4 regions of the Siccibacter colletis genome follow, and region 1 is predicted to be linked to each of the others. Evidence: predicted binding sites of a transcription regulator. Region 1 holds the regulator's gene; each other region holds the start of a gene.
The links. The regulator PurR, encoded in region 1, represses purine synthesis genes. The targets are predictions, from matches to a motif close to CANGCAAACGTTTGCNTG.
Positions count from the first base shown of each region.

Region 2: the regulator PurR is predicted to act here: its motif matches at 3,114-3,131, upstream of purH (bifunctional phosphoribosylaminoimidazolecarboxamide formyltransferase/IMP cyclohydrolase).
Region 3: the regulator PurR is predicted to act here: its motif matches at 2,370-2,387, upstream of KFZ77_RS18620 (nucleobase:cation symporter-2 family protein).
Region 4: the regulator PurR is predicted to act here: its motif matches at 3,096-3,113, upstream of purL (phosphoribosylformylglycinamidine synthase).

Region 1 is NZ_CP074352.1:1,739,177-1,744,749, reverse strand. It holds gene KFZ77_RS08350 (MFS transporter) at 1-425, opposite strand, end outside; gene cydH (cytochrome bd-I oxidase subunit CydH) at 660-749, opposite strand; gene purR (HTH-type transcriptional repressor PurR) at 1,046-2,071, shown strand; gene punR (DNA-binding transcriptional activator PunR) at 2,088-2,999, opposite strand; gene punC (purine nucleoside transporter PunC) at 3,117-4,304, shown strand; gene cfa (cyclopropane fatty acyl phospholipid synthase) at 4,610-5,573, shown strand, end outside.
Region 2 is NZ_CP074352.1:3,752,875-3,758,447, forward strand. It holds rRNA gene KFZ77_RS17925 (23S ribosomal RNA) at 1-762, opposite strand, end outside; tRNA gene KFZ77_RS17930 (tRNA-Glu) at 982-1,056, opposite strand; rRNA gene KFZ77_RS17935 (16S ribosomal RNA) at 1,144-2,685, opposite strand; gene purH (bifunctional phosphoribosylaminoimidazolecarboxamide formyltransferase/IMP cyclohydrolase) at 3,363-4,952, shown strand; gene purD (phosphoribosylamine--glycine ligase) at 4,968-5,573, shown strand, end outside.
Region 3 is NZ_CP074352.1:3,893,950-3,899,522, reverse strand. It holds gene KFZ77_RS18625 (AsmA family protein) at 1-802, opposite strand, end outside; gene KFZ77_RS18620 (nucleobase:cation symporter-2 family protein) at 927-2,318, opposite strand; gene KFZ77_RS18615 (fimbrial protein) at 2,474-3,022, opposite strand; gene KFZ77_RS18610 (fimbrial protein) at 3,352-3,879, opposite strand; gene KFZ77_RS18605 (fimbrial protein) at 3,949-4,524, opposite strand; gene KFZ77_RS18600 (fimbrial protein) at 4,584-5,123, opposite strand; gene KFZ77_RS18595 (fimbrial protein) at 5,180-5,573, opposite strand, start outside.
Region 4 is NZ_CP074352.1:3,004,665-3,010,237, forward strand. It holds gene purL (phosphoribosylformylglycinamidine synthase) at 1-3,010, opposite strand, end outside; gene mltF (membrane-bound lytic murein transglycosylase MltF) at 3,278-4,828, shown strand; gene tadA (tRNA adenosine(34) deaminase TadA) at 4,719-5,222, opposite strand; gene yfhb (phosphatidylglycerophosphatase C) at 5,304-5,573, opposite strand, start outside.

The DNA of each region.
Region 1 (5,573 bases):
TTGGCGATGGTCAGCCCCATAAACATGGTTGCTACCGCGCTGGCCTGTTTGTGCTTCGGCACCACGCTTGCCGCCACCACGGAACCCAGCCCGAAGAACGCGCCGTGGTTGAGGCTGGTGAGAATGCGCGACAGCATCAGCGTCGTGTAGTCCGGGGCGATGGCAGACAGCACATTGCCGAGAGTGAAGATAGCCATCAGGAAGATCAGGGCATTGCGGCGTGCGCGATGCGACAGCAGCAGCGTCATCAGCGGTGCGCCAATCATCACCCCAACCGCATAGGCGCTAATCAGCATCCCGGCGGCGGGAATGGAGACGTTAACCCCGTCGGCGATAACCGGCAGCAGCCCCATCGGTGAGAATTCTGTGGTACCAATCCCAAAAGCGCCGATAGCCAGGGCAAGCAGCGGAAAGTTGATTTTCATAGCATTTTTACTCCGGGCCAGACGCCGTGTAATCCGGTCTGGCCGTTACCGCCGGAGCGGTGATCATTCAGGGAGCGAAAGAATGACAGTTTGTAAACAAAAACAGAAGTGACAAAACATGCTAAAGACTATTGCTGAATTGTTAATTATCGGAGGGTAAAACGGGAGGAGGGTCACACTGTTGTTGCGCAAACGGGAGAGAAGCGGCTTCCCTCCCGTTTCAGGGGCGATTTTTTAGTGCAGAATGGCGGTCAGCGCGCCGAAAACGATCAAACCCAGCGTGATAACGGTCGTCAGCAGTGAAAATTTCAGATCTTTGTTCATTTTTTGGCTCCAGAATATCCCTGTAAAAAGCAGGTCTTGATCATTTTTGCATAGTTCGTGCGAAAAATCCCCTGCGATTTAGTTTGATATGCGTATTAACGCTTCCACTTTTGCTGCGGATCGGCCAAAATTCGTCGCTAAATTATTTTGTTTACCGGCCACTACTCCCTCCTGACGTTTGGTGTAACTCTCCCGGTCATTTGCAACACAACATGGTTGCAACCGAGGCTTAACACAGGCAAACGTTTACCTTGATAAATTTCAGGAGTTTAGAGGGTGGTCTGGAGTGATATTTCATGGCAACAATTAAAGACGTCGCGAAAAAAGCAAACGTTTCTACTACAACTGTTTCACACGTCATTAACAAGACGCGTTTTGTTGCGGAAGAGACGCGCAACGCGGTGTGGGCAGCGATTAAAGAGCTGCACTATTCACCCAGCGCGGTCGCCCGCAGCCTGAAAGTGAACCATACGAAATCGATTGGCCTGCTGGCGACCAGCAGCGAAGCCGCGTATTTCGCCGAAATCATCGAAGCGGTGGAAAAAAACTGCTTCGCCAAAGGCTACACCCTGCTGCTCGGCAACGCCTACAACAACCAGGAGAAGCAGCGCGCTTACCTGTCGATGATGGCGCAGAAGCGCGTCGACGGTCTGCTGGTAATGTGCTCAGAGTATCCGGATTCGCTGATCGGCATGCTGGAAGAGTATCGCCACATTCCGATGGTCGTCATGGACTGGGGCGAAGCGCGCGCCGACTTTACTGATTCGGTTATCGATAACGCCTTCAAGGGCGGTTACATGGCCGGGCGCTATCTGATTGAGCGCGGACACCGTGACATCGGCGTCATTCCCGGCCCGCTGGAGCGCAACACCGGCGCAGGCCGCCTGGCAGGCTTTATGCAGTCAATGAAAGAGGCGCAGATTGCGGTGCCGGAGGCCTGGATCGTGCAGGGCGACTTCGAGCCGGAATCCGGGTACCGCGCAATGCAGCAGATCCTCTCTCAGGCGCACCGCCCTACCGCGGTATTCTGCGGCGGCGACATCATGGCGATGGGCGCCATCTGTGCCGCGGATGAGATGGGTCTGCGCGTACCGCAGGATATTTCTGTGATTGGCTATGACAACGTGCGCAACGCGCGTTTCTTCAGCCCGGCGCTGACCACTATCCACCAGCCGAAGGATTCGCTGGGCGAGACGGCCTTCAACATGCTGCTGGACAGGATCACCAGCAAGCGCGAAGAGGCCCAGACCATCGAGGTGCATCCGCGCCTGATCGAACGCCGTTCCGTCGCTGACGGTCCGTTCCGCGACTACCGCCGCTAATCCTGCGGGGAGCCTGTCACTCAGGCTCCCGCAGCCACTCCCGGTTCAGCGTTTCACTGTCCCCTAAATAATCCAGCAGCCACTGCAGCGCCGGTGAGGCATCATTCTGCCGCCACGTCAGGCAGCAGGCCGCATCCGGAAACGGGTTCTCCAGCGTCAGCGCTTTCCACTCGCCGCGGTCCAGCCAGGGCCTGGCAAAATGCGACGGCACCATGCCAATGCACAATCCGGCGCTGAGACACACCTCCGCCGAGGCCCAGTCCGGTGCCACCAGCCGGCGCTGGTTATCGAGCAGCCAGGTAATACGCTTCGGCAGCGAGCGCGAGGTATCTTCCAGCACCAGCGATGGCCAGTTGCGCAACCGATCGTCGCTCACTGGCTCCTGCTGTTGCGCAAGCGGATGACTGGCAGCCACCACGCACTGCCAGCTCAGCATCCCCATATCGCGAAAGGCGTAGCGCCCGCCGACCGGAATCGCCTGGGTCGCGCCAATCGCCAGCTCGACGCGCTCGTCGGCCAGCGCATCCCAGACGCCGTTGAACACCTCCTGAGAGACCAGCAGCTCCACGTCCGGGAAGTGGCGATAGAAGTCGAGCACCAGCTGCCGGGTGCGCTCCGGGCGGACAATATTGTCCACCGCAATCGACAGCTGGCCGCGCCAGCCGTTGGCGATCTGCTGACACTGCTGGCGGGTGACCATCATTTTTTTGATAACAGAGCGCCCCTCCTTCAAAAACCACGCCCCGGCGGGGGTCAGCTCCACATCACGATGGCGGCGCGCAAACAGCGGCACCGCCAGCCACTCCTCCAGCTGACGCACGGTATAACTGACGGCAGAAGGCACGCGATGCAGCTCTTTGGCTGCCGCGCTAAAGCTGCCGTTGCGCGCCACCGCATCCACCACTTCCAGCGAATATTCAGACCACATGTTTTTGCCTGCAAAATTTTTGAACGCAATCTACAAATATTAACGGTTCACAAGCCGGAACGCACTTCTTACACTCACGCCCCGTCTACCTGCACTGATTGATAAAAGAGAAAGTTCATGCGTCCATCAAAAGGATTTCTGATCTGGCTTGCCGGGCTGAGCGTGCTCGGCTTTCTGGCAACCGATATGTACCTGCCGGCGTTTGCCGCCATTCAGCAGGATCTCGGGGTTGCGCCTGCCGCCGTCAGCGCCAGCCTGAGCCTGTTCCTCGCCGGTTTCGCTCTGGCGCAGCTGCTGTGGGGACCGCTCTCTGACAGCTATGGCCGTCGCCCGGTGCTGCTGGTGGGTCTGGCGGTTTTCGCCCTCGCCAGCCTCGGCATGGTCTGGGTCGAAAGCGCCACCGGCCTGCTGGTGCTGCGCTTCATTCAGGCGGTCGGAGTCTGCTCAGCGGCGGTGATCTGGCAGGCGCTGGTCACCGATTATTACCCGACCAACGCGCGGCGCATCTTTGCCACCATCATGCCGCTGGTCGGCCTGTCGCCGGCACTCGCCCCGCTGCTGGGGAGCTTTATCCTCAACCACAGCGTCTGGCAGGCGATCTTCGTGGTGCTGTTTGGCATCACCCTCGCGCTGATGATCCCGGCCCTGCGCCTGAAACCGCTGCCGCGCCATCCAACCAGCGAAAAGGCCGCTCCGCTGCGCTTTCTCTCCCTGCTGCGCTCCCGCGTCTATACCGGTAACGTGCTGATCTATGCCGCCTGCTCAGCGAGCTTCTTCGCCTGGCTGACCGGCTCACCGTTTATCCTCAGCGAAATGGGTTATGGTCCGGGCATCATCGGCCTGAGCTACGTTCCGCAGACTATCGCGTTTCTGATAGGCGGGTACGGCTGCCGCAGCGCGCTGCAGAAGTGGTCCGGGGCGCGCATGCTGCCGTGGCTGCTGGCGACGTTTGCCCTGAGCGTGGTGGCAACCTTCGCCGTTGGCGTGCTGGCTGGCTCGTCGCTGACGCTGCTGCTGATCCCGTTCTGCCTGATGGCGATGGCGAACGGCGCTATCTACCCCATCGTGGTTGCCGCCGCTCTGCTGCCCTTCCCGCAGGCCACCGGACGCGCTGCCGCGCTGCAGAATACTTTGCAGCTGGGCCTGTGCTTCTTCGCAAGCCTGGTAGTGTCAGCGCTGATCGCCTGGCCGCTGCTGGCCACCACCAGCGTCATGCTGGCTACGATTGTACTGGTGGTGCTGGGCTGGGCGATGCAGGCGAGCATCAATCCTGCACGCACCGCCGCCTCGTCGTCCGACAGGTAATTTCCCAGGCGATAATTTCGTTATCGCCTGATTAGCCTGCTACCTTTTTCACTTGAACCCACCCCAGGCGGGGCCTATACTGATTTTCGTTGCTGCCAGCCGTAACACCATAATAAACAGGCAGAAACGGGGATCAGGATGCTCCCCTCCCACCATGGAAGGCACTTCTGGCAAGGGTTTTCATCCCTTCCTCTGTTCATCGTCAGAAATCAGGCTCACGGTGTAAACCGTGATAATTCTCTCAATCCTTAAAATGCGTCTACGCTTTTTGAAGGTTCTGATCACACGTGGGTGATGGAGAAGCTATGAGTTCATCATGTATAGAAGAAGTCAGCGTCCGGGACAGTGAATGGTTCCGCATCGTCAGTGAACTGTTGGGCCGCGCCGGCATTGAAATCAACGGCAGCCGGCCCGGCGACATCAGGGTAAACAATCCCCAGTTTTTCAAACGCGTGCTGCAGGAAGGCTCACTCGGCCTCGGTGAAAGCTATATGGATGGCTGGTGGGACTGCGACCGCCTCGATCTCTTTTTTACCCGCGTGCTGCGCGCCGGGCTGGAAAAGCAGCTACCGCACCATTTCAAAGATACGCTGCGCATCCTCGGCGCCAGGGTTTTTAACCTCCAGAGCCGCAAGCGCGCGTGGATGGTAGGCAAAGAGCACTACGATCTGGGGAACGATCTCTTCAGCCGCATGCTCGACCCGGCGATGCAGTACTCCTGCGGCTACTGGAAAACTGCCGACAACCTGGTCGATGCACAACAGGCGAAACTGAAGCTCATCTGCGACAAGCTGGCGCTGGAGCCGGGCATGACGCTGCTAGACATCGGCTGCGGCTGGGGCGGGCTGGCGGAGTATGCCGCGCGGCACTACGGTGTCAGCGTGCACGGGGTGACCATCTCCGCCGAGCAGCAGAAGATGGCGCAGGAACGCTGTCAGGGTCTGGACGTCAACATCCGCCTGCAGGACTACCGCGACCTCGATGAGCAGTTTGACCGCATCGTTTCGGTAGGCATGTTCGAGCACGTCGGGCCAAAAAACTACGCCACCTACTTTGAGGTGGTAGACCGGAACCTGAAGCCGGACGGTCTGTTCCTGCTGCATACCATCGGTTCCCGCACCACCAGCAACAGCGTAGACCCGTGGATCAATAAGTACATCTTCCCCAACGGCTGTCTGCCTTCGGTGCGCCATATCGCCAACGCGGCGGAAAAGCACTTTGTGATGGAAGACTGGCACAACTTTGGGCCGGACTACGACAAAACGCTGA
Region 2 (5,573 bases), 2.0 Mb from region 1:
CATCCGCTAATTTTTCAACATTAGTCGGTTCGGTCCTCCAGTTAGTGTTACCCAACCTTCAACCTGCCCATGGCTAGATCACCGGGTTTCGGGTCTATACCCTGCAACTTAACGCCCAATTAAGACTCGGTTTCCCTTCGGCTCCCCTATACGGTTAACCTTGCTACAGAATATAAGTCGCTGACCCATTATACAAAAGGTACGCAGTCACACCACAAAGGTGCTCCCACTGCTTGTACGTACACGGTTTCAGGTTCTGTTTCACTCCCCTCGCCGGGGTTCTTTTCGCCTTTCCCTCACGGTACTGGTTCACTATCGGTCAGTCAGGAGTATTTAGCCTTGGAGGATGGTCCCCCCATATTCAGACAGGATACCACGTGTCCCGCCCTACTCATCGAGCTCACAGCAAGTGTGTTTTTGTGTACGGGAGTATCACCCTGTACCCTGCGACTTTCCAGACGCTTCCACTAACACACAAACTGATTCAGGCTCTGGGCTGCTCCCCGTTCGCTCGCCGCTACTGGGGGAATCTCGGTTGATTTCTTTTCCTCGGGGTACTTAGATGTTTCAGTTCCCCCGGTTCGCCTCATGTCACTATGTATTCATGACATGATAGTGCAACGAATTGCACTGGGTTTCCCCATTCGGACATCGTCGGTTATAACGGTTCATATCACCTTACCGACGCTTTTCGCAGATTAGCACGTCCTTCATCGCCTCTGACTGCCAGGGCATCCACCGTGTACGCTTAGTCGCTTAACCTCACAACCCGAAGATGTTTCTTTCGATTCATCGTCGTGCTGTAAGCATTTGAGAGACTCGAACACACCTTTTTCTGTTCTTGTTTACGGAGAACAGAAACAGTGTGTCGTTTCAATTTTCAGCTTGTTCCGGATTGTTAAAGAGCAAATATCTCAAACGTGACTTGAAAGTCAGTTTTGAGATATCGGTTGGTTGTGTCTTTCACCCACAGCCAGCAAGTGGCGTCCCCTAGGGGATTCGAACCCCTGTTGCCGCCGTGAAAGGGCGGAGTCCTAACCGCTAGACGAAGGGGACACGGAGTGTCACGACTTCGTAGCCGTCTTGCTCGTTACTTTTCATCAGACAATCTGTGTGAGCACTGCGGAGTTGTATCTTTTAAGGTAAGGAGGTGATCCAACCGCAGGTTCCCCTACGGTTACCTTGTTACGACTTCACCCCAGTCATGAATCACAAAGTGGTAAGCGCCCTCCCGAAGGTTAAGCTACCTACTTCTTTTGCAACCCACTCCCATGGTGTGACGGGCGGTGTGTACAAGGCCCGGGAACGTATTCACCGTGGCATTCTGATCCACGATTACTAGCGATTCCGACTTCATGGAGTCGAGTTGCAGACTCCAATCCGGACTACGACGTACTTTATGAGGTCCGCTTGCTCTCGCGAGGTCGCTTCTCTTTGTATACGCCATTGTAGCACGTGTGTAGCCCTGGCCGTAAGGGCCATGATGACTTGACGTCATCCCCACCTTCCTCCGGTTTATCACCGGCAGTCTCCTTTGAGTTCCCGACCGAATCGCTGGCAACAAAGGATAAGGGTTGCGCTCGTTGCGGGACTTAACCCAACATTTCACAACACGAGCTGACGACAGCCATGCAGCACCTGTCTCAGAGTTCCCGAAGGCACCAAAGCATCTCTGCTAAGTTCTCTGGATGTCAAGGCCAGGTAAGGTTCTTCGCGTTGCATCGAATTAAACCACATGCTCCACCGCTTGTGCGGGCCCCCGTCAATTCATTTGAGTTTTAACCTTGCGGCCGTACTCCCCAGGCGGTCGACTTAACGCGTTAGCTCCGGAAGCCACGCCTCAAGGGCACAACCTCCAAGTCGACATCGTTTACGGCGTGGACTACCAGGGTATCTAATCCTGTTTGCTCCCCACGCTTTCGCACCTGAGCGTCAGTCTTCGTCCAGGGGGCCGCCTTCGCCACCGGTATTCCTCCAGATCTCTACGCATTTCACCGCTACACCTGGAATTCTACCCCCCTCTACGAGACTCAAGCCTGCCAGTTTCGGATGCAGTTCCCAGGTTGAGCCCGGGGATTTCACATCCGACTTGACAGACCGCCTGCGTGCGCTTTACGCCCAGTAATTCCGATTAACGCTTGCACCCTCCGTATTACCGCGGCTGCTGGCACGGAGTTAGCCGGTGCTTCTTCTGCGAGTAACGTCAATTGATGAGCGTATTAAGCTCACCACCTTCCTCCTCGCTGAAAGTACTTTACAACCCGAAGGCCTTCTTCATACACGCGGCATGGCTGCATCAGGCTTGCGCCCATTGTGCAATATTCCCCACTGCTGCCTCCCGTAGGAGTCTGGACCGTGTCTCAGTTCCAGTGTGGCTGGTCATCCTCTCAGACCAGCTAGGGATCGTCGCCTAGGTGAGCCGTTACCCCACCTACTAGCTAATCCCATCTGGGTTCATCTGATGGCAAGAGGCCCGAAGGTCCCCCTCTTTGGTCTTGCGACGTTATGCGGTATTAGCTACCGTTTCCAGTAGTTATCCCCCTCCATCAGGCAGATCCCCAGACATTACTCACCCGTCCGCCACTCGTCAGCAAAGCAGCAAGCTGCTTCCTGTTACCGTTCGACTTGCATGTGTTAGGCCTGCCGCCAGCGTTCAATCTGAGCCATGATCAAACTCTTCAATTTAAAGTTTGATGCTCAAAGAATTAAACTTCGTAATGAATTACGTGTTCACTCTTGAGACTTGATAATGCTTTTTCGTCTTGCGACGTGAAAGATATCAGTGCCCCGAGTGCCCACACAGATTGTCTGATAAATTGTTAAAGAGCAGTTGCGACGCGGCTTACAGCCTGCTGTCGCGAGGTGGCGTATATTACGCTTTCCTCTTTCAGAGTCAAGCTCTATTTGAGCTTTTCTCTTCAGACCCGACGCTGCGAAGTGATTCGTTAGCGCCGTGTCGATGGAGGCGCATTATAGGGAGTTCTCTTAACGCCGCAACAGGAAAATGACATAAAAATGACTGACTGCTGCATTCCCCAGCAAAACCCCGCCTTATACCCTTTTACGCACAGACTTATCCACAATCCTGTCAAAGCTCAAAAATTCGCGAGCGTTGCGCAAACGTTTTCGTTACAATGCTGCGCCATGAAACGGATGCCCCGACTGGGGTGTTAGCTGAGTTCTGAGGTGAAATTATTACTTTCGCATTCAGCTAACGCTCTACGAAACCCGAATCATTCATGCTGGCAGGCGAGTTACGCCGTTTATTCCGACTTATGCTCTATATAAGAAGCGATAACGCGTTAACCGGCGAGTCGGTGTGAATAATGAGGGCGATCGATCCAATCCAGGGGATTTTTACTATGCAACAACCTCGTCCTGTACGCCGCGCGCTGCTCAGCGTGTCTGACAAAGCCGGTATCGTCGAATTCGCTCAGGCGCTTTCCCAGCGCGGCGTGGAACTGCTCTCTACCGGCGGTACTGCGCGCCTGCTGGCTGACGCTGGCCTGCCGGTCACCGAAGTCTCTGACTACACCGGCTTCCCGGAAATGATGGATGGACGCGTGAAAACCCTGCATCCAAAAGTGCACGGCGGCATTCTTGGTCGTCGCGGGCAGGATGATGAGATTATGGCGCAGCACGCCATCTCCCCTATCGACATGGTGGTTGTGAACCTGTATCCGTTCGCGCAGACCGTAGCCCGCGATGGTTGCTCACTGGAAGACGCGGTAGAGAATATCGATATCGGCGGCCCAACCATGGTGCGCTCCGCGGCGAAGAACCACAAAGACGTGGCCATCGTAGTCAAGAGCAGTGACTACAGCGCCATCATCAATGAGCTGGACGCCAACAGCGGCTCCCTGACGCTCGATACCCGTTTCGATCTCGCCATTAAAGCGTTTGAACACACTGCCGCCTACGACAGCATGATTGCTAACTACTTCGGCAGCCTGGTGCCGGCCTATCACGGCGACACCGCCCAGCCTTCCGGCCGCTTCCCGCGTACGCTCAACCTGAACTTCATCAAGAAGCAGGATATGCGCTACGGTGAGAACAGCCACCAGCACGCCGCTTTCTATATAGAAGAAGAGATCCGCGAAGCGTCCGTTGCGACTGCACAGCAGGTTCAGGGTAAGGCGCTGTCCTATAACAACATCGCCGATACCGACGCGGCGCTTGAGTGCGTGAAAGAGTTCAGCGAGCCGGCCTGCGTTATCGTCAAGCACGCCAACCCGTGCGGCGTGGCTGTCAGCACCTCTGTTCTCGACGCGTATGACCGCGCTTACAAAACCGACCCAACCTCGGCGTTCGGTGGCATCATCGCCTTTAACCGCGAGCTGGATGCTGAGACCGCGCAGGCGATCATCTCTCGCCAGTTCGTGGAAGTAATTATCGCGCCGTCCGCATCAGAAGAAGCGCTGAAAATCACCGCAGCGAAACAGAACGTGCGCGTGCTGGTTTGCGGTCAGTGGGCAGAACGCGTGCCGGGCCTGGACTTCAAACGCGTCAACGGCGGCCTGCTGGTTCAGGATCGCGATCTGGGTATGGTGAGCGAAGCCGATCTGCGCGTCGTCACCCGCCGTCAGCCGAGCGAGCAGGAGCTGCGCGATGCGCTGTTCTGCTGGAAAGTGGCGAAGTTCGTGAAATCCAACGCTATCGTCTATGCCAAAGGCAATATGACCATCGGTATCGGCGCAGGCCAGATGAGCCGCGTTTACTCTGCGAAAATTGCGGGTATTAAAGCAGGTGATGAAGGCCTGGAAGTGAAAGGCTCTGCAATGGCCTCTGACGCCTTCTTCCCGTTCCGCGATGGCATCGACGCCGCTGCGGCGGTAGGTATCACCTGCGTGATCCAGCCGGGCGGTTCGATTCGCGATGATGAAGTGATTGCTGCCGCCGATGAACACGGCATCGCGATGATCTTCACCGACATGCGCCACTTCCGCCATTAATTCCCGGAGCAGACAATGAAAGTATTAGTGATTGGTAATGGCGGGCGCGAGCACGCCCTGGCGTGGAAAGCAGCCCAGTCCCCGGATGTTGAAACCGTCTTCGTGGCACCGGGCAATGCGGGCACAGCGCTGGAGCCGACCCTGCAGAACGTCGCCATCAGCGCCACCGACATTCCGGCGCTGCTGCACTTCGCGCAAACTGAAAACATCGGCCTGACGATCGTTGGCCCGGAAGCCCCGCTGGTGATTGGCGTGGTGGATGCCTTCCGTGAAGCGGGTCTGACCATCTTCGGCCCAACTCAGGGTGCCGCCCAGCTGGAAGGTTCTAAAGCCTTTACCAAAGATTTCCTGGCGCGTCACAACATCCCGACGGCGGAATACCAGAACTTTACTGAGGTAGAACCGGCGCTCAGCTATGTACGTGAGAAAGGCGCGCCGATCGTCATCAAAGCCGACGGGCTGGCCGCAGGCAAAGGCGTGATTGTCGCGATGACGCTGGAAGAGGCAGAGGCTGCTATCAATGACATGCTGGCCGGTAACGCCTTTGGCGATGCGGGCCATCGTATCGTAGTGGAAGAGTTCCTCGACGGCGAAGAGGCGAGCTTTATCGTCATGGTGGAT
Region 3 (5,573 bases), 1.9 Mb from region 1:
AGTCAGGCCCCTGCAGGCGCGCATCGGTGATATCCACCTGTTCCAGGGTCAGCGAGGCGAGGGTAGTGAGCGGGTAGAGGAATGCCGACAGCGTTTTGTCGCTTTGCAGGCGAATGTCGTTCAGGCGCAGCCGATCCACATGCCAGCCGCCGTCCGCGCTGCGTCGGGCATTACCGGTCATCGACCCTTGCGCTACGTCAGCGCCGAAGGTGGAAAGTGTGACCTGCTCGCCATCGATATTCCCCTGCACCAGCACGTTGCTGGCGGGAATGTCGTTGAGCGTCAGGGAACCGGCGCTGATCTGGAAATTGGCTTTATCCCCCAGCACTTTACCCGCTTTCGGCAGCCAGGGCGCTACGCCGCCGTTGACCCGCTGGGCGCTGAGATCCCAGCCGGTACGCGGGCTGTTAAAGGCCATATTCTCCAGGCGCAGGCTGTCGGCCTGGAGCGGTAAAGAGGCAGTGTCAGGCGAGAGATTCAGGGTGCCATCCTGCAGCAGGATGGTATCGGCGTGTAAAGGGTCGGTGAGCTGGCGGCTGCTCAGCCCGATATTGACGCGTTTCGCTACCACCGTCGCGGGCTTGCCGTTGCGGCCAAAGGTCACGTTCAACAATTCAAGGTGCGAAGGGGAAGAGAAGCGATGATCCATCTTGTCGAAAGCGATGTGGTACTCGCTGTGGCTGTTGATCCAGCCGGTGATCCAGCCTGCACCCCAGCGCGTCTGCAGCAGGAGATAGAGCGCAATAATAATGACCAGAATGGCAACAATGAGCCAGGTAAGCAGTTTTCCAATCAGTTTCATCGTCTTCCATCCTGTAAACGTCTGAATAGGCCAGTTATGCCGCATTTAGCGGCACAGCTCAAGGAGGGAATTATTCTGGCAAGTAACAGCGGGCGGTAACAGCGCTTACCGCCCTGGTTATGTCTTAATTTTTTTCCGGCGGGAAAACAAGGTTCAGCACGATAGCGGTAATGCCGCCCGCAGCGATGCCGGAAGAGAGCAGGTTTTTCACCCAGTCCGGGGCAAACTGCAGGATCAGCGGCTGCTGCGATACGCCAAGACCTACCGCCAGCGACAGAGCGATAATCATGATCGCGCGGCGGTTCAGCGGCTCACGAGAGACAATGCGCACGCCTGAGGCCGCGATGGTGCCGAACATCACGATGGTCGCGCCGCCCAGTACCGGCTCCGGAATGTGCTGCACAAAGCCGCTTACCGCCGGGAACAGGCCCAGCACGATCAGCATCAACGCCACCACAAAGCCCACGTAGCGGCTGGCAACGCCGGTCAGCTGGATTACGCCGTTGTTCTGCCCGAAGCAGGAGTTCGGGAAAGTATTGAACACCGCCGAGACAAACGAGTTCAGGCCGTTCGCCAGCACGCCACCCTTCAGACGCTTCATATATAGCGGGCCGGAAACCGGCTGCTCTGAAACGTCGGAGGTTGCGGTGATGTCGCCGATGGTTTCCAGAGAGGTGATCATAAATACCAGCATCAGCGGCACCAGCAGGTTCCAGTCGATGCCCAGACCGTAGTGCAGCGGAGTAGGGATCATAATCAGCGGGCTGTCGGTGGCGGCAAAGCTCTGGGGCAGCATATCCAGTGCCCAGGCCAGCAGATAACCCACCGCCATCGCGATCACCAGTGAAGCCACGCGCAGATAAGGATTACGCTGACGGTTGAGCAGAATAATCACCGCCAGTACCGCACCGGCCAGCAGCAGGTTTTTTGGTGCGCCGAAGGTGTTATTTGCCATTGCGCCATAGCCGCCGCCGATGGAGGTGAGGCCCACCTGAATCAGCGACAGGCCGATAATCATCACCACCACACCGGAAACCAGCGGCGTAATGATGCGGCGCGCCAGATGGAGCACCCGGGAGATCACCATCTCAGTGCAGCTCGCCAGCATCAGGGTGCCGAACAGCGCGGCCATCATGGTGGGTACGTCTGCACCGCCGGTTTTTAGCGCGGTACCGCCCATAATCAGCGGTGCCACGAAGTTAAAGCTGGTGCCCTGAATCGACAGCAGTCCTGAGCCGACCGGCCCCCACGCCTTAATCTGGATAATCGATGCCACGCCGGAGGCGAACAGCGACATGCTGATGATGTGCTGCGTGTCCTGCGCCGGCAGGCCCAGCGCCTGGCAAATAAGCAGGGCAGGGGTGATCACCGCGACGAACATCGCCAGCAGGTGCTGGCAGGCGGCGAACAGGGTTTGTGGCAGCGGCGGACGGTCTTCGAGGCGGTAGATCAGTTCACTGTTATGCGGCTTAGCAATCGGTTGCGCATTTTCAGACTCAACGGCATTAACGGACATCGGTGGAGATCCCCTGACGGAAAAGCGGGCATTCTATCGGACTCAAAGGTAAAAGCAAACGGTTGCACAGGCGCAAATTAATACAGGCACCGGCATGCGACAGGTAATGAAGGGGGTTGAACATAAACGCCCATCTTTCGATGGGCGCAGGAGTACTACAGGCGTTCAATCTGGAAAGTCACATCACCCGTGATTTTACCTTTTGTCGCTGTCTGGCCATTCAACTCAACAAGCTGAAGACCAAGGTATTTAGTAGCGGCAGTGGATTTGTCACCCAGCAGATAAGGTTGGTTGATATCAATGGGTTTGTTGTCAGATTCAAAAAAGCCAATGCCTACGCCTTTGGCTGCATCTTCTCCGGTGGCGGTGTTGGCAAATGCCGTGCCATCGGCGTTATCGTGTACGCCAACGAACCTGACCGCAATTTTTCCCTGCCACAGTTCTTTAGCACAGGCATCGTTATTATCTACTGCCCATACTTGCATTCTCAGTGGTGCGTAAGCTGTGGCGTTATCGCCTTGCTTAATTATATTGTTAACGTCAGCGGTAAGGTTAATGCTACTTTTATCAAGTGCTATCTGGCACGCGTTCGAAGCGGCAGTAACGGTGCCTGTAATAGACAGTACAGCATTAACATCTTCAGCATGCGCAGTACCTAAAACCAGAAATGATGCTACAGCAAGCCCTGCAACTTTTGTTTTCATTTGGTTCATCCTTATAATTAACAGAAGATATAATAACCTGGGTAACGTGCTTATATAATTTCTGCCTCCTTGTGTATTACGAGTGTTTATGTCCCTGCGACAATTTAGCGCTATAGAGAAAGTACTATTAACTGAACCGAACGATATAAATTGCTATGCGGTGGTCTTATATTAATAACGCATATGAACATTGGTCGGCTTTGATTGGGTGAATACGCAAGAGAGACGGTGTGGTCTGGTAAATTATTAATAAGTGTGTTGGCCAACGTCTGTACTCTGCTGCGGTTTATAACGAAATAAAAATGCCTGTCGGCGACAGGCATTAATGTTTATAGACGTTCGATTTGTACCGTAACCGTGCTGTTAATATTTCCCGCAACGGGTTGCTGGTTAGTAAGTTGTACCATTTGCAAACCAAAGGTAGTATCCGTTTGAGCAGCGATTCGGCCAGAATTTACGGCTACAGGCTTATTCTCACTGTCAAAAATACCGATGCCGACGCCTTTCGCTGCGGTTTCATCCGTCAGGTAATTTGCCAAAACAGTGCCATCGGCATTATCAGCAGTCCCCTCAAACCAGTAAGCGATTTTACCCTGCGCAACCAGCTCTTCGCATTTCTCACCACCATCAACGGTAGCATGAATAATAACTGGAAACGTGGCATTTTCGCCCTGCTTAATCATGGTGTCAGCTCTGTCCAGAATAGAAACAGAACCTTCACTCAGACCTACGCTACAGGAAAAATCAGCTTTCTTCAGTACCCCACTAATATCAATAGTAGCGGAAGTATCTTCCGCTTGCGCCGCACAGGCCAGTAGCAGTGTTGCGCTTATCAATCCCGATAATGTTTTTTTCATTACATTGCTTCCTTATTAACTTATTACAGCCAGTCTGGCTTTATCCTGACCAAACCAAATGCCACCTGTTTACAGACGCTCAATCTGTACCGTCAGGTTGGTCTGAATATTGCCTGGTGTTGCTTCCTGCCCTTTAAGGTTGACCAGCGAGAAATAAAGCGGGAAAGAAGCGGTTAAGTTGCTTGGATCTCCGCTTTTGTTGGCGGAAGGGAAGGTCGCGATAGTCGTATTAGGTATGATGATGTTGCTGTACATATCAGAGAGCTGAACAGAGACGCCCTGCGCTGCCGCACTGCCGGTATCGACATTCGCCAGGGTATTTCCTTCCACGCTGTCAGCAGTGCCGAGGAATTTCAGGCCGATATTTTTATAGCCCTCTTCAGCATCACAATTTTTACCACCCAGCTGTATATAGACGTGATCGTCCGCACCGAAGGTATTAATCATGCTTCCCTGTTGAGGGAGCGCTTCTTCACCGTGCTGCAGCGTAAGCATATATTTGCTCATCAACACGGTACAACCTGAAGGCGCGGCTTCCAGCCTGCCCAATATCAGCATGCCATGCCCGAGATCCTTCGCGTGTGTTGGTAACGATCCGGCGATAAGTGCAGCACCTAATGCCATCATTAATGCCATTTTTTTCATAGGGAAATTCTCATTTATACATCAGGTAAATGGCGTTATTAAGCTGATTTATATCGAAATTAAAGGCGTTCGATTTCGATAGTCAGCGCACCATGCACAGTGCCCGCTTCTGGCGTGCGGCCATTAAGTTGAACCATTTTCAGTCCCAGGTTGACTAACCTCTCGTTCGTCACCACTACGTGATAGGTATTTATATTACGAGGGGAACCGTCAGGTTCATAAAGGCCAATGCCGACGCCTTTCGCAGCGCCTGCGCTGGTATCGGTGTTAGCTAAGACCGTACCGTTAGCATCGTCTAATATGCCCGAAAATTTAAGGCCAATCTGACTGGCATTAACTTTTTCCATACAGAGCTCATCACCGACAACCGCAATGGTAAAGATGCTGTTGACGTGTGATGCTGAGCCATCTTGTACTGGTAGATGATCTATTGTGCCTGAGAGCTCAATCGCATGGCTGGAGGGTAATACGATACAGTCACCTTCATCAGGGCCATTTACAATACCGTCAATATTTACCGTAGCCGAACGATCTTCGGCCTGCGCCATCCCTGTGGCGAAACAGGATGCCAGCAAAACCCCAATTATTGCTTTTCTCATTTTTCATGTCCTTATAGAAATAAGCTGGATAACGGTGAGTAATGTAAAGCTTCAGCTTACAGACGCACCAGGTCCAGGGTCAGAACACCGTGTACAGCGCCTCGCGTTGGCGTTTGCCCATTTAATTTAACAAGCTGTAAATTAATAGCGGTAATCGCCGTATCTAATGGAATTATTCCACCGTTAATATTTAGTGGTGCATTATTGTCATCATACACACCAATGCCTACACCTTTGGCGCCGGTTGCATCTGTAATGCTGTTTGCAATAACGGTGCCGTCAGCATCATCAGCCACGCCATGGACCTGAATAGAGAGTTTTTGTGGAGCCGGGCAAAATCCACCTACGTTACCAACTGAAATAGGCAGTCTGATCGGCGTAGTGGCATCTGCTCCCTGTGCAATCAGCTGATCGGTCTGACCAGTCAGAGAGGCGGAAGAATCCACATAG
Region 4 (5,573 bases), 1.3 Mb from region 1:
GATCGGCGCACGCCGGATTATCACGCAGGCGCTGCATCTGCCAGGTGGTTTCCGCCCACCAGACGCGCAGCGTGGTGCGGCTCTCGCTGAAGACGGTGTCGCCGCTCGCGGTCAGCGTGAAGCGATCCCCTGCTACCGCCTTGCCGAGATAGTGCACGCAGTCGGCGAGGCCGTGTGCGTCCAGCACCGCTTCCACCGCCTGACGATCGGCGGCACGCACCTGAATCACGCCGCCCAGCTCTTCGTTGAACAGCGCTGCCAGCGCGTCGTCACCGAGGCGGGTGATGTCTGCTTCAACACCGCAGTGACCCGCGAAGGCCATCTCTGCGAGGGTGACCAGCAGGCCGCCGTCGGAGCGGTCATGCCAGGCCAGCAGCTTGCGATCCGCTACCAGCGCCTGCATGGCGTTATAGAAGCCTTTCAGCTGCTGCACGTCACGCACGTCTGCGGGCTTATCGCCCAGCTGACGCCACACCTGAGAGAGCGCGGTGGCCCCCAGCGCGTTGTGGCCTTTGCCGAGGTCGATCAGCAGCAGGGCGTTGTCTTCGATGGCAAGCTGCGGCGTTACGGTGGCGCGCACGTCTTCCACGCGGGCAAACGCGGTGATCACCAGCGACAGCGGCGCGGTCATCTCACGCTGCTCGTCGCCCTGCTGCCAGCGGGTTTTCATCGACATTGAGTCTTTACCCACCGGAATGGTCAGGCCAAGCTGCGGGCAGAGCTCTTCACCCACCGCTTTTACCGCTTCATACAGCCCGGCGTCTTCGCCCGGATGGCCCGCTGCCGCCATCCAGTTTGCCGAGAGCTTGATGCGTTTGATGTCGCCGATCTGCGTAGCGGCGATGTTGGTCAGCGCTTCACCAACTGCCAGACGTGCAGAGGCCGCGAAGTCGAGCAGCGCCACTGGCGCGCGCTCGCCCAGCGACATCGCTTCGCCGTAGTAGCTGTCGAGGCTGGCGGTGGTTACCGCACAGTTAGCAACCGGCACCTGCCACGGACCAACCATCTGGTCGCGCGCCACCATGCCGGTGACGGTACGGTCGCCGATGGTGACGAGGAAGGTTTTCTCCGCCACCGTCGGGAGGTGCAGCACGCGCTTCACCGCTTCCGCAATGGTGATCCCGCTACGTTCAAGCGGCTGGCCGCTGGCCTGCTGGCGCGTCACGTTGCGGGTCATCTTCGGGGCTTTACCCAGCAGCACGTCCAGCGGCATGTCGATCGGCTGGTTGTCGAAGTGGCTGTCGTTGAGGGTCAGGTGCAGTTCTTCGGTGGCTTCACCGATCACCGCGTAAGGTGCGCGCTCGCGGCGGCACAGCTCGTCGAATAGCGCCAGCTGCTCCGGCGCCACCGCCAGCACGTAGCGCTCCTGGGATTCGTTACACCACACTTCCAGCGGGCTCATGCCCGGCTCGTCGTTGAGGATGTCGCGCAGCTCGAAGCGCCCGCCGCGGCCGCCATCGCTCACCAGCTCCGGCATGGCGTTAGAGAGGCCGCCGGCACCAACGTCATGAATAAACAGAATCGGGTTGGCATCGCCCAGCTGCCAGCAGCGGTCGATCACTTCCTGACAGCGACGTTCCATTTCCGGGTTGTCGCGCTGTACCGAGGCAAAATCTAAATCCGCATCGGACTGACCAGACGCCATTGAGGAGGCCGCCCCGCCGCCGAGACCGATGTTCATCGCCGGGCCGCCCAGTACGATCAGCTTCGCGCCGACGGTAATGTCGCCCTTCCTGACGTGCTCGCCGCGAATGTTGCCGATACCGCCCGCCAGCATCACCGGCTTGTGATAGCCGCGCAGCTCTTCGCCATTGTGGCTAGTGACTTTTTCTTCGTAGGTACGGAAGTAGCCGGTCAGGGCCGGACGACCAAATTCGTTATTAAACGCCGCGCCGCCCAGCGGGCCGTCGGTCATGATATCCAGCGCGGTAACGATGCGTTCCGGCTTACCGAAATCCTCTTCCCACGGCTGTTCGAAGCCCGGGATACGCAGGTTGGAGACCGAGAAGCCCACCAGCCCGGCTTTCGGTTTGGCACCGCGTCCGGTGGCACCTTCATCGCGGATCTCGCCGCCGGAGCCGGTGGCAGCACCCGGCCACGGAGAGATGGCGGTCGGGTGGTTATGGGTTTCCACTTTCATCAGGATGTGCGCCTCTTCCTGATGGTAGTCGTAGCGCCCGGCGCTGTGGTCGGCAAAGAAGCGGCCCACCGGGGAGCCTTCCATCACCGCGGCGTTGTCTTTATACGCCGACAGTACGTGCTCCGGGGTTTTCTCGAAGGTGTTTTTGATCATTTTGAACAGCGACTTCGGCTGCTGTTCGCCGTCGATGATCCAGTCGGCGTTGAAGATCTTATGGCGGCAATGCTCAGAGTTGGCCTGCGCGAACATATAGAGTTCGATATCGTTCGGGTTGCGCCCCAGACGGGTAAAAGCATCCTGGAGATAGTCGATTTCATCTTCCGCCAGCGCAAGACCGAGACGCACATTGGCCTCCATCAGCGCCTCGCGGCCCTGGCCCAGCAGATCCACGCTCTGCACCGGGGCCGGGGAGTGATGAGCAAACAGCTGCTGCGCCTCGTTCAGCGAGCCGAACACGCTCTCCATCATGCGATCGTGCAGCTCGCCGGCCAGTGCCTGCCACTGCGCATCGTTCAGGGAGTCGGCGACGACATACCAGGCTACGCCGCGCTCAAGGCGGTTGATCTGCGCCAGACCGCAGTTATGGGCGATATCGGTCGCTTTCGATGACCACGGAGAGATGGTGCCCGGACGCGGCGTCACCAGCAGCAGCGTACCGCGCGGTTCATGGCTGCTGAGGCTCGGGCCATACTGCAGCAGGCGGGCTAAGCGGCTGTGTTCATCCGCACTGAGTGGCGCATTAAGGTCGGCAAAGTGAACGTATTCCGCATAAACCGAGGTCACCGGCAGGTTGAGTGCCGTGAAACGGTCCAGCAGCTTGTTGATACGGAATGCAGACAGGGCGGGCGAACCACGCAGAATTTCCATCATAAGTCTCTCGTCTTTGCAGCGCCAGCGCAGCGCTGTCAGTGGGCGCAGGGGAAAACGGGCGTCATTATAGAGAATACGGCGCGCCGACGAAACCGTTTGCGTAGAAATAAAATCGCCCGCCGTTTCGTCCGTATGCCGTCGCCAATCGCTCTAATTAGTTGCCAACTGACTCATTGTTAAGCAAAATGCCGCTCAAATTGTCATTAACCATACCTATAACACTACACATTACCGCCGGGGCTCGATACACCGCAGAGAATTAACTGATTGAAAAAATTAAAGCTTAATTATCTGTTTATCTGCATCGTGTCTCTGCTGCTGGCGTTAGCCTTGTGGCCCGCTATCCCCTGGTTTGGCGGCGCGGAAAACCGGCTGGCGGAAATAAAGTCTCGCGGCGTACTGCGCGTCAGTACCGTTCCCTCCCCGCTTATCTATACCTCGATCAACGGCAAAGCCTACGGCCTCGACTACGAGTTGGCGCAGCTGTTTGCTGACTATCTCGGCGTGAAGCTTGAGATCACCTCACGCCAGAACATCAACGAGCTGTTTGACGATCTTGATAATAATGATGCCGACGTGCTCGCCGCCGGGCTGGTGTACAACCCGGAGCGAACCCGGCACTACGAGCCGGGGCCGACCTACTATTCGGTTTCGCAGCAGCTGGTTTACCGCGTGGGTTCCCTGCGTCCGCGCAACCCCGGCGCTATCAAGCCCGGCCAGCTGGTGATCGCGCCGGGGCATACGGCGCTTAACGAGCTGGAAAAGCTCAGGGCGAGCAAATACCCGGACCTCAGCTGGACCATCGATCCTCAGCGCAACAGCAACACGCTGTTAAGCCAGGTGCTGGAAGGTAAAATTGACTACACCATTGCCGACTCGGTGGCGGTGAACCTGTTCCAGCGTGTGCATCCCCAGCTGGCCGTGGCGCTGGATATGACCGATGAGCAGCCGGTAAGCTGGTATACCCAGCGCGACGGCGACCATACGCTGGCGGCAGCGATGCTGGATTTCTTCAACCGCATTAACGAAGACGGCACTCTGGCGCGGCTGGAGGAGAAGTACCTCGGTCACGGCAACGACTTTGACTACGTAGATACCCGCAGCTTCCTGCGTGCCGTGGACACGCTGCTGCCGGATCTGCAGCCGCTGTTTGAGAAGTACGCTACCGACATCGACTGGAAGCTGCTGGCCGCCATTTCCTATCAGGAGTCGCACTGGGACCCGCAGGCCACCTCCCCCACCGGCGTACGCGGCCTGATGATGCTGACGCGTAATACCGCACAGAGCGTCGGCCTGACTGACCGGCTCGATCCCGAGCAGAGCATCAGCGGCGGGGCGCGCTACCTGAGCGATATGATGAAAAAGGTGCCGGAGACGGTGCCGGAAGAGGAGCGCATCTGGTTCGCGCTGGCGGCTTACAATATGGGGTACGCCCATATGCTGGATGCCAGAGCGCTGACGGCGAAGCAGAAAGGCAATCCCGACAGCTGGGCTGACGTAAAACAGCGCCTGTCACTGCTGAGCCTGAAGCCCTACTACAGCAAGACGACCTACGGCTACGCGCGCGGGCATGAGGCTTACGCCTATGTAGAAAATATTCGTAAGTATCAGATAAGCCTGGTTGGCTATCTGATGGAGAAAGAGAAGCAGGCCGCCCGCCTGGAGAAAATCGCTGCGGATTACCCGATTGTGCGTCCGCAGGAGCTGATCAAACCGCCTTTCGGGCCGCTTCCTTTAGGGCCTTTTTCTCAAGACGACGCGTTCGAAAGAACTCACTTAGTAAGGCCGAACACGCTTCTGCCAGCACCCCATCCGTAACCTGCATTACGTGGTTCATGCCGGGATGGCCCGGCACATCCAATAGCGAGCCGACCGCGCCGGTTTTCGCATCCCGCGCACCAAACACCAGATGACCGATACGGCTGTGTACCATCGCCCCCGCGCACATGACGCAGGGTTCGAGCGTGACATACAGCGTGGTATCCAGCAGACGGTAATTTTGCAGCACCAGCCCGCCCTGACGCAGCGCCATGATTTCGGCGTGGGCGGTAGGATCGTGGCGGCCAATCGGGCGATTCCAGCCCTCGCCAATCACCTGGTTGTTATGCACCAGCACAGCCCCGACCGGCACCTCCCCCTCGTCCCAGGCACGCTGCGCCAGGGTGAGCGCGTGGCGCATCCAGTATTCGTGGGTAAATTCGCTGTCTGACACAGATAACTCCTGAGCTACAAAAGGCGGCGCATTATACACAGCGATAATGTTTAGTGAAACGCATCAGGAGAGACCGCGCGTTTACTCCAGTTGCTGAAGCTCACCCTGCGGCGTTACGCGCCAGCGGTGCTGGCAGAAGTAGAGCAGCGGGTTGTCCTGCTTGCTGTCGCTGTAGCCGCTGTAGAGGCGCAGCGGCGTGCCGATCTGCTGCTCAAGCTGGGCCACCTTTTCATGACCGAGGCAGCGCAGGGTCAGCACCCAGCCGCCGTAGCGGCGGGTCACCTGGCTGGCGATAAGGTTTACCCGCGGCAGCCAGGGCGTATCCACATACACCTGCTCGACCAGCGGCAT